DNA from 2 places in the Mycobacterium xenopi genome. Region 2 is predicted to be linked to the other one. Evidence: riboswitches for the same ligand, from Rfam matches in the RefSeq annotation. Region 2 holds a riboswitch; the other holds the start of a gene.
The links. Region 2 has a riboswitch for magnesium ahead of MYXE_RS12535 (NRAMP family divalent metal transporter). Riboswitches for the same ligand answer to the same signal wherever they lie in the genome.

Region 1 (4,240 bases), 280 kb from region 2:
CGAAAGTTACGGGAACTCGTCGAGCCATTAGCCGATCGTCTTGGCGCCCAGGTCATTTGGGTGATGGGCAATCACGACAACCGGGCGTCGCTGCGCGAACATCTGCTTCGCGAAACCCCCACCATGGCGCCGATGGACCGGGTGTACGACATAGCAGGCTTGCGCGTGATCGTGTTGGACACTTCGGTTCCAGGCCATCACCACGGACAGGTCGCGGCTGATCAGTTGCAGTGGCTGGCCGACCAACTGGCCGAACCCGCTCCCTTCGGCACCATGCTTGCGATGCACCATCCCCCGGTTCCGTGCGTGCAGGATCTGGCCGTCATGGTGGAGCTGCGCGATCAAGCCGCGCTGGCCGACGTTCTCCGCGGCAGCGATGTGCGCAGCATCCTCGCCGGCCACCTGCACTATTCCACCACAGCCACTTTCGCCGGTATCCCGGTGTCGGTGGCCTCGGCGAGCTGTTACACCCAAGATCTGCTGACGCCTGGAACCCGTGGCCGCGACGGTGCGCAGGCGTTCAACCTAGTGCACTGTTACCCAGATACTGTGGTGCACACCGTCATTCCCCTGGTAGCCGGAGCAACAGTGGGACGGTTTGTTTCTCCGGACGCCGTGCGGCGTGAACTCGCCGACGCTCAAGTGAGCATCTTGCCGGCCACCCGAATACCACGCATCGCACCGCAATTGGCGCGTCACGAGTGATTTCCCAGCGGGCGGGGTCCAGCGCGCCCGCCCGCTGGGAGGTCTTACTCGTCGGCTGCCGCTCGTTCCCACGGCGCCGGCACCGGGAAGTACCTTTCGAGGAACTCGCCAACGACCTGTGCCCGCTCTTGGGCGCTGACCTCGGGGAAGCTGCCGTCGTTGAGACAGAAGAAGTCAAACTTGCGCTTCTTCAACAGCTTCGGCAGTTTCGCCAGCCCCGAGCGCAACGTGGTGTCGACGTAGAGTACCTTCGCTGCCTCGTTTTGCACCGCGCGCCCGGTCATCAACGCGTAGTAGTGGTACAGCGAATTGGTCACCGAGATGTCAGTGCTGGACCGGAAGCGGCTTGCCTGGGTGCGGGCGAAGTCGGCCGCAAACTCGCGCTCGAGTTCAAACAGGACGCTCTTGCGCAACGGGACGGCGGTGTGCTCGAGGTGGCGGGTGATGATCTTGCCGAACTTCTCCCACAGCAGCTGGCGGTTCACCCGTGCCGCGTTCTCGTAGCCGCTGCGCTCGGGGTGGTTGCTACCGAGTCCAATCCGGGTGGGCGCTTCGATGAATTTGGTGACGCCACCCGGGGAGAAGAACGTCGCCGGCGAAACCGCTCGGCCGAAGAACATGTCGTCGTTGGAGTACAGGAAATGCTCGGCCAGACCCGGAATGTGATGCAGTTGAGTCTCCACCGCGTGGCTGTTGTACACCGGCAGCACAGAAGGGTCGGTGAAGTGTTCTGCGGCGCGCACAATGGTGATCTTCGGGTGCGGCGCGAGCCACTCGGGCACCGGCGAGTCGGTCGCGATGAAAATCCGGCGCACCCACGGCGCGAAAGCATGCACCGAGCGCAGCGCATACTTCAACTCGTCGACCTGGCGGATCCGCGCGTCGGCGTCATCGCCTTCACCGACAACATAATTCGTCATCGCCGCTGCGCGGCGTGCACGGAACTCTGGGTCGTTGCCGTCCACCCAGGAGAAAACCATGTCGATGTCGAACGTGATGTCGCCCGCGTGCGGGGTGAACATCCCGGCGATCGTCGGCCAGGTGCGGCCATGCAATTCGACTTCTGTGTACACAACCTCGTTGAGCGCCAACGTCTTGCGGGTCAGCGAATTTTCGACCGGGCAGATGGCCTGCTGCCCGTCGAACATCCAGAACTGCAACTCCACCCCGGCGGAGGCGCCGTAACGCATGCCGGAGCGCGGGCATTCGCGCCGACGGAACACGCGCAGCAGCCGCGGGTCCGGGTCCACCGAGAGCAATCCGTCGCCGAGATACACCGAGCGGCGCCCGGTTCCGTCGAGGATCTTCGCGCGCAGGGGCGCGTCCAGGCAGGCCGCCATCAACGCGTCAGCGACCCGGGCGCGCAGGGCAATGTCAACGACGAGTGCCGGGCGCCCGTCGGCACCGCGGATGAGCAAGAACGGAATACCCGCTCGCTCCAGCTCGCCGCGGATGAACAACAGGTCCTGCCGCATCGCCTCGTACGGGGTCAGGCGCAACCCATCGCCCGAAGCGGCGACGCGGAGGTCGATCATGCTGGTCATGGGAACACCTGCCTTCCGTACTCGATGTCGGTCAATTACGTGCACACAGAGGGACACCGCAGACGCGGCCGAGCGGCGACATCGCCCTCACACGTTGAGCTTTGGCACTGGCCGACGTATCCCCGCAGCGCCGGGAAAGCCACTTGGGACCACCCCTTAAGCCGGGGAGATCTGTCCTGATCTTGGGCGTCTCTCGACGTCGTCAGATCAGTGGCCTATGTTCGTCCAGAAGCCTCGCCTAACGAGGTGCTCCCGCAAGGTAGCACCGATTTGAACTCTCGGCAACACGGGCTCCGGCACGGCCAAAGCCGTTGATGTCGTTCACGTCCCGCGCCCGGCGAGCCCCTGGCTTGCCCACGGGGCATTCAAACCCGGGTGCGCTGCGCCGCCAATCGCAGCCGCACTGCCATCAAGATCACACCGAGGGCGTTACCGCCGGGAATGTTGCAGTGCTCCTCACACCGGCACGATCCCCAGACCTGGTCATGCCAGGTGTTTCCTTCCACCAGCAGAACGCCATGGGTCTCCAGCAGCCGGCGCGCCAGGTCGGGATTGTTGTCGAACTTCGCGGTGACCACCTCTTCCATCGCCGCGAATTTGCCGCCGGCTTCCCAGCCCTCGACTAGGGGCGCGGCACGGCCGATCTGCTTGGCGCGGGCCGGATCGTCGGTGTTGCGGATAGCGGCCACCGCAGCCGGGTCACGTGTCTTCGCGGCCGCGAAGGCGTGCTCGCTGGTCGGGTAAAGCCAACCGCGATGCGGTGTGGGTGCGGGCGCGAAATTCGACAAGAACAGATACTCCCCCGCGAAGGTGTCGATCACCGGGATATGCAGCTCGCTCACTGGTGCGACCTCCGCGGCGTGCCATCGGGTCCTGTCGGCCAAGCTACGTGGTGGCCGTCCTATTTCGACGACTTGCCACCAGCCGAGCCCTCGGCTTTGGGCAGCAGCGCCTCCAGCGCGGCACCGGTGATCCGCCGAAAGGCCCGCCGCGGCCGGTTCTGGTCGAGAATCGCCACCTCGAGGGTGGACACGCCGAGGGCTGGCTGATCGGCGGCGCCATTGCCACTTCCCGCCCGCAGCGCCTCGACAGCGATGCGCACCGCGGTGCTCAGGTCGGCGTTTTCGGTGTAGGACTCCTTCAGCGCGTTGACGATCGGCTCGGTGGTGCCACCCATGACCACATAATGCGGCTCGTCGTTGATCGACCCGTCATAGGTGATCCGGTACATCTCAGGGGGTTTGGTCTCGCCGTAGTGCGCCACCTCGGCGACACACAGTTCGACCTCGTAGGGCTTGGCCTGCTCGGTGAAGATGGTGCCCAGGGTCTGCGCGTAGACGTTGGCCAGCTGCCGGCCGGTGACGTCGCGTCGGTCGTAGGCATACCCGCGGGTATCAGCGAACTGGATGCCGCCGCGGCGCAGGTTGTCGAACTCGTTGAACTTGCCGGCAGCCGCGAAGCCCACCCGGTCGTAGAGCTCGCTGATCTTCTGTAGGGATCGTGACGGGTTCTCGGCGACGAACAGCACACCCCCGGCGTAGGCCAGCGCCACCACGCTGCGGCCGCGCGCAATGCCCTTGCGGGCGAGCTCGCTGCGCTCGCGCATCGCCTGCTCGGGTGAGATGAAATAGGGGAAGCTCACTTCTCGCTCCGTGGCGCCTCTGCATCTGGCCCGAAAGTGTCAGCACGCGAACGACTTTCGATGACCTCTCGGGCTAGCTCAGCAATGCGCTGCTCGGGCACCTCGACCGCGCCTTCGGCGCCGATGGTGACTGCGGTCGGGTAGATACCGCGAACCAGATCCGGTCCCCCTGTGGCCGAGTCGTCATCGGCGGCGTCGTAGAGGGCTTCCACCGCCACCCGCAGCGCCGAATCGGCATCGGTCACCTGGGAGTAGAGCTTCTTGATCGACGACTTGGCGAAGATCGCCCCCGAGCCGACCGCTTGGTAGCCCTCTTCCTCGAAGTTCCAGCCCCCGGCGGCGTCGAACG
Region 2 (4,240 bases):
CGCGTTCCAGGCCGCGGCAGCGGCCAACATCGGACCGGCTCCGGGGCCGGAATACATTCTTGCCGAGTTGATTTCGGGCGGGAACAGACCGAAATCCATTGCCAAGGCCATCACAACACACCTCTTTCACCCCGTCGCGATGGTGTTGGCGGCCTCAGTCTCCGCGTACGAAGCGGCGCTGGCCCCCAAAACCCGCACAAAGAAGTCATGAACTGCTGCGGCCTGAGCGCTGACCGCCTGATACATCTGTGCATGCGCTGCGAATTGCGTTGCAGTCAGCGCTGATACCTCGTCTGCCGCGGCGGGAATCACACTGGTGGTGGGGACCGCGGCGGCCGCGTTCTGGGCAACCATCGTCGCGCCAATCCCTTGGAGGTCGCCGGCGGCGGTGGCCAGCAGTTCCGGCTGTGTGGTCACAAAAGACATGGGGATTCTCCTCACGCAGGCAAAACGGAACCCAAAGACGGTGGGCAGTCGTGTCAGAGCACGTCAACATCACGCACGCTCGCGGGCGAAGCGGTGCGTGTTAGGTGAAGCGGCGCAAGCCGATTCAGGCGGTACGAAGAATGCCGGGGTCGGATCCGAACGAAACGGTCACCGAACTCGGATATGGACTATCACTAGGACTCATTTCGCTCTCACCTCCTCACGGCCAGGGCACACGGGGGTGCCGTCACGTCGCACAATGGGGTGAGGCCGACCCGGCGAAAGTGCCGGGCGCGGCACCCCTCTCGTCAGAGCTTTGGCACTGCACGGCGTATCCGGCATTTTGTCCGGAAGCCACTTGGGCTCAACCCTTAAGCCGGGAGGAGCTGTCCTGACCCTGGGCGTCTTTCGACGTTCGGGGTCAGTGGCCTTTGTCCGTGCAGACGCCTCACCTAGCGAGGTGCTTGCACCGGCAATCGTGGCACTTAATGCGGCGCCAGTCAACCCGGACGCGGTTGAATGTTGCAATCTGACCGGACCGCCACCCTGAGCTGGGAGGCGGCGAGACTTCGAGGTCCGGCTTCTCGTGGTCCCGGCCTCAGGCGCCGACGTATCGACCCTGCGCTTAGCCCTGCTGCAGCGACCGAGCCGCGTCATCATTCCACGCACCTCGGCGGGCTGGCGCGCTACCGAATTTCGGCCGAACGCTTGACGAGCACTGGTTGAGAAGACCACCATGAACACGCAAGCACCTCGCTAGGTGAGGCGTCTGCACGGACAAAGGCCACTGACCCCGAACGTCGAAAGACGCCCAGGGTCAGGACAGCTCCTCCCGGCTTAAGGGTTGAGCCCAAGTGGCTTCCGGACAAAATGCCGGATACGCCGTGCAGTGCCAAAGCCCTGTCGAGAGGGGTGCCACGTCCGGCGTGTGTTCGCCGGGCGCTCGATTCCCCTGCGGTGCTGCGATCGGGTGACACCCGCGCGTGTCTCGGCCGTAAGGAGGTGAGGACGCAAATGAATCCAAGCGATAGCCCGTATCGGTATTCGGCGTCTGTTTCACCCAGATCCGGCCGCGGCAGTTCCGCTATTGCCTGAGCCTGGCATTCGCTGACGCTGAATTCGACCATGCCGACCGCTTTGCGGTGCGGGATAGCCCGCTGCGACTGCGAGCAGGCCATCGTTTTACCGAAATGCGTTGAGTTGTCTTGTCTTCCACAACGCCCCTGTTCTCGAACATATTGCGAGGAGCCGATGACTTCCCTGTCCACTGAGGTACACGGACGTGTCGACAGACCGCCAGCCGCCGATGCCGCGATAGTCCAGACCGCATCTGACGGAACGCCGCGGGCAATCGCCGACGCGGCCAGGCCCGCCGTGGTGGATGCAGCCCACGTTGGTGACATCGTCGGCGCCTTTGGCCGTATTCGCCGGGACGCCACGGGAATGGGCCGCAGCCGCTGGCAACGACTGCGGGCGCTGCTTGTCATCATCGGCCCGGGACTGATTGTGATGGTTGGTGACAACGATGCCGGCGGCGTCGCCACCTACGCCCAGGCCGGGCAGAACTACGGCATGAACCTGTTGTGGACGCTGGTGTTGATGATCCCTGTGCTCTACGTGAACCAGGAAATGGTTCTGCGACTGGGAGCGGTTACCCGAGTTGGACACGCACGATTGATTTTTGCGCGCTTCGGCAAGTTCTGGGGCGCTTTCAGTGTCGGAGACTTACTCATTCTCAATGCGTTAACGATTGTCACCGAATTCATCGGAGTGTCGTTGGCGCTCGGATACCTAGGTTGCCCCAAGACGATCGCGATACCGGCGGCCGCGGTGCTGCTCTTCGGAGTGGTGGCTGGTGGTTCGTTCCGTCGTTGGGAGCAGCTGATGTTCGTGTTGATCGCGGCCAACGTTGTGATCATCCCGATGGCGTTGTTGGTGCATCCCAGCTTCGGTACCAGTGCCCGCGGCCTGATTCCCTCCCTGCCCGGCGAGCCCGACTCCATCGTGCTGATGCTGATCATGGCAATTGTCGGCACCACCGTGGCGCCGTGGCAGTTGTTTTTCCAGCAGTCCAACATCGTCGACAAGCGCATCACACCGCGCTGGATTCGTTACGGCAGAGCTGATCTGATCATCGGGATAGTCGGTGTGATCGGCGGTGCGGTGGGGCTGATGACAGCCGCCGCGTTCGGACTCGGTGGCACCCCAGCCGAAGGTAAGTTCACCGACGCCGGCGATGTCGCGTTTCATCTGTCCGACCACGTCGGGCACACCGTTGGCGTCCTGTTTGCAATCGTGTTGCTAGATGCATCGCTGATCGGCGCCAACGTGGTTGCGTTATCAACTACTTACGCGCTGGGCGATGCCCTGGGCAAGCCACATTCGTTGCACTGGAAGGTCACCGAGGCGCCGCTGTTTTACGGAATCTATGCCGCGTTGCTAGCGGTGTCCGCCGCGGTCGCGTTCAGCCCCGATCACGTCCTAGGCATCATCACTCAGGGGGTCCAAGCCCTCGCCGGGGTCCTGCTGCCGTCGGCCACCGTATTTCTGGTGCTGCTATGCAATGACCGCCCGGTGATGGGCCCGTGGGTGAACACATTCCGTCAGAACGCTATCGCATGGATGATCGTCTGGTCATTGATAGTGCTGTCGCTGATGCTGACGGCGGTGACGTTCTTCCCCAACCTGTCCACACCCACGCTGGTAAGCGGTTTGGTCATTGGTGCTGTGATAGGCATATTCGGCGCGGCGATTGTGTTCGCGGTCGGTTGGTATGCGGATCGCCGCGAGTTGGAAGACACTGTGCCGTTGGGCGCGCTGAGTCTCGACGAGTTGGAGGAGCTCGACGAGCTGTCGAAATTGACCGGCCGTGAACGTAAGGCGTTGCGCGACAAGATTCGCGCAAGCTGGACGACGCCGAGCTTGGCAACTCTGCCCAGACCGGTGATGTCGCCGGTGCGTCGTGCCGGGCTGTTCACGTTGCGCGGCTACCTTCTGCTTGCCGGCGTGCTGGTCGTCGTGAAGGTTCTCGAGGCTGGCCTAACCTGACGGTCGGCGCAGTCGAAATCCTCTGTCCGCCGGCCGTGATCACGTGACTGGTGGTCAGGCCACGAGTCGATCGCCGGTGGCTGCGAGTCCCGCCGACCAGCCGCCAGCCGAGTCACCGCAGCCATCGCGACGGTCGCGATGACAGCCGGCCCCAAACCTTGCGCCCAGCCGAGCGGACCCACGGGCGTGCAGCCGAGCAGCTGGCTGACCCCGGGAAGGCTGACCATCGCGATGAATGCGGCGAGCGAGCCGGTGGCGGTGAGCAGCACCAGCGGGGCGTGCGACTCCACCAGCGTCTGGCCAAGCTGCGTGGCCACCAACGCGATCAGCGCGACGGTGGAAGCGCGTTGCCGACGGCCGGTGAGCGCGGCCATCGCCCACGCGGCCGCCGCAGCCGTTGCGGTGGTCCCTCCGCGAATGCCGACGGCACGCCACAATGTCCGTTCGTCGGGGCCGCGGCCGGCGCGACGCACTGGCCCGCTGGGTATGCTGACGGCGAGAGCGGCGGCGGGTAAAGCGTCGGTGAAGACGTTCATGAGCAGCAACTGACGGGCGTTCAGCGGCGAGTTGCCGGTGAGCGCACTGCCGATGATCGCGAAGATCACCTGGCTGGCGTTGCCGCCGAGCAGCACCGAGACTGCCGCTTGCACCCGCCGCCACAACCGGCGTCCTTCCTCGACCGCGTGCAGCAGCGATTCGATGCGGCCGTCGGTCAACACCACGTCGGCCGCGGTGTGGGCCGGGTCGCTTCCATGTGCGACGACGC

Region 1: it holds a riboswitch for magnesium, as region 2 does, so the genes downstream of both, MYXE_RS11180 (stealth family protein) here and MYXE_RS12535 (NRAMP family divalent metal transporter) in region 2, are expected to answer to the same signal.

Annotation. Positions count from the first base shown of each region.
Region 1 is NZ_AP022314.1:2,399,338-2,403,577, reverse strand. Features, by position in the region: gene MYXE_RS11185 (phosphodiesterase) at 1-705, shown strand, start outside; gene MYXE_RS11180 (stealth family protein) at 750-2,249, opposite strand; M-box (ykoK) riboswitch at 2,329-2,502, opposite strand; gene MYXE_RS11175 (NADAR family protein) at 2,615-3,091, opposite strand; gene prcA (proteasome subunit alpha) at 3,151-3,891, opposite strand; gene prcB (proteasome subunit beta) at 3,888-4,240, opposite strand, start outside.
Region 2 is NZ_AP022314.1:2,677,089-2,681,328, forward strand. Features, by position in the region: gene MYXE_RS12525 (PPE family protein) at 1-111, opposite strand, end outside; gene MYXE_RS12530 (PE family protein) at 127-426, opposite strand; M-box (ykoK) riboswitch at 720-893, opposite strand; M-box (ykoK) riboswitch at 1,172-1,345, shown strand; gene MYXE_RS12535 (NRAMP family divalent metal transporter) at 1,678-3,474, shown strand; gene MYXE_RS12540 (cation-translocating P-type ATPase) at 3,414-4,240, opposite strand, start outside.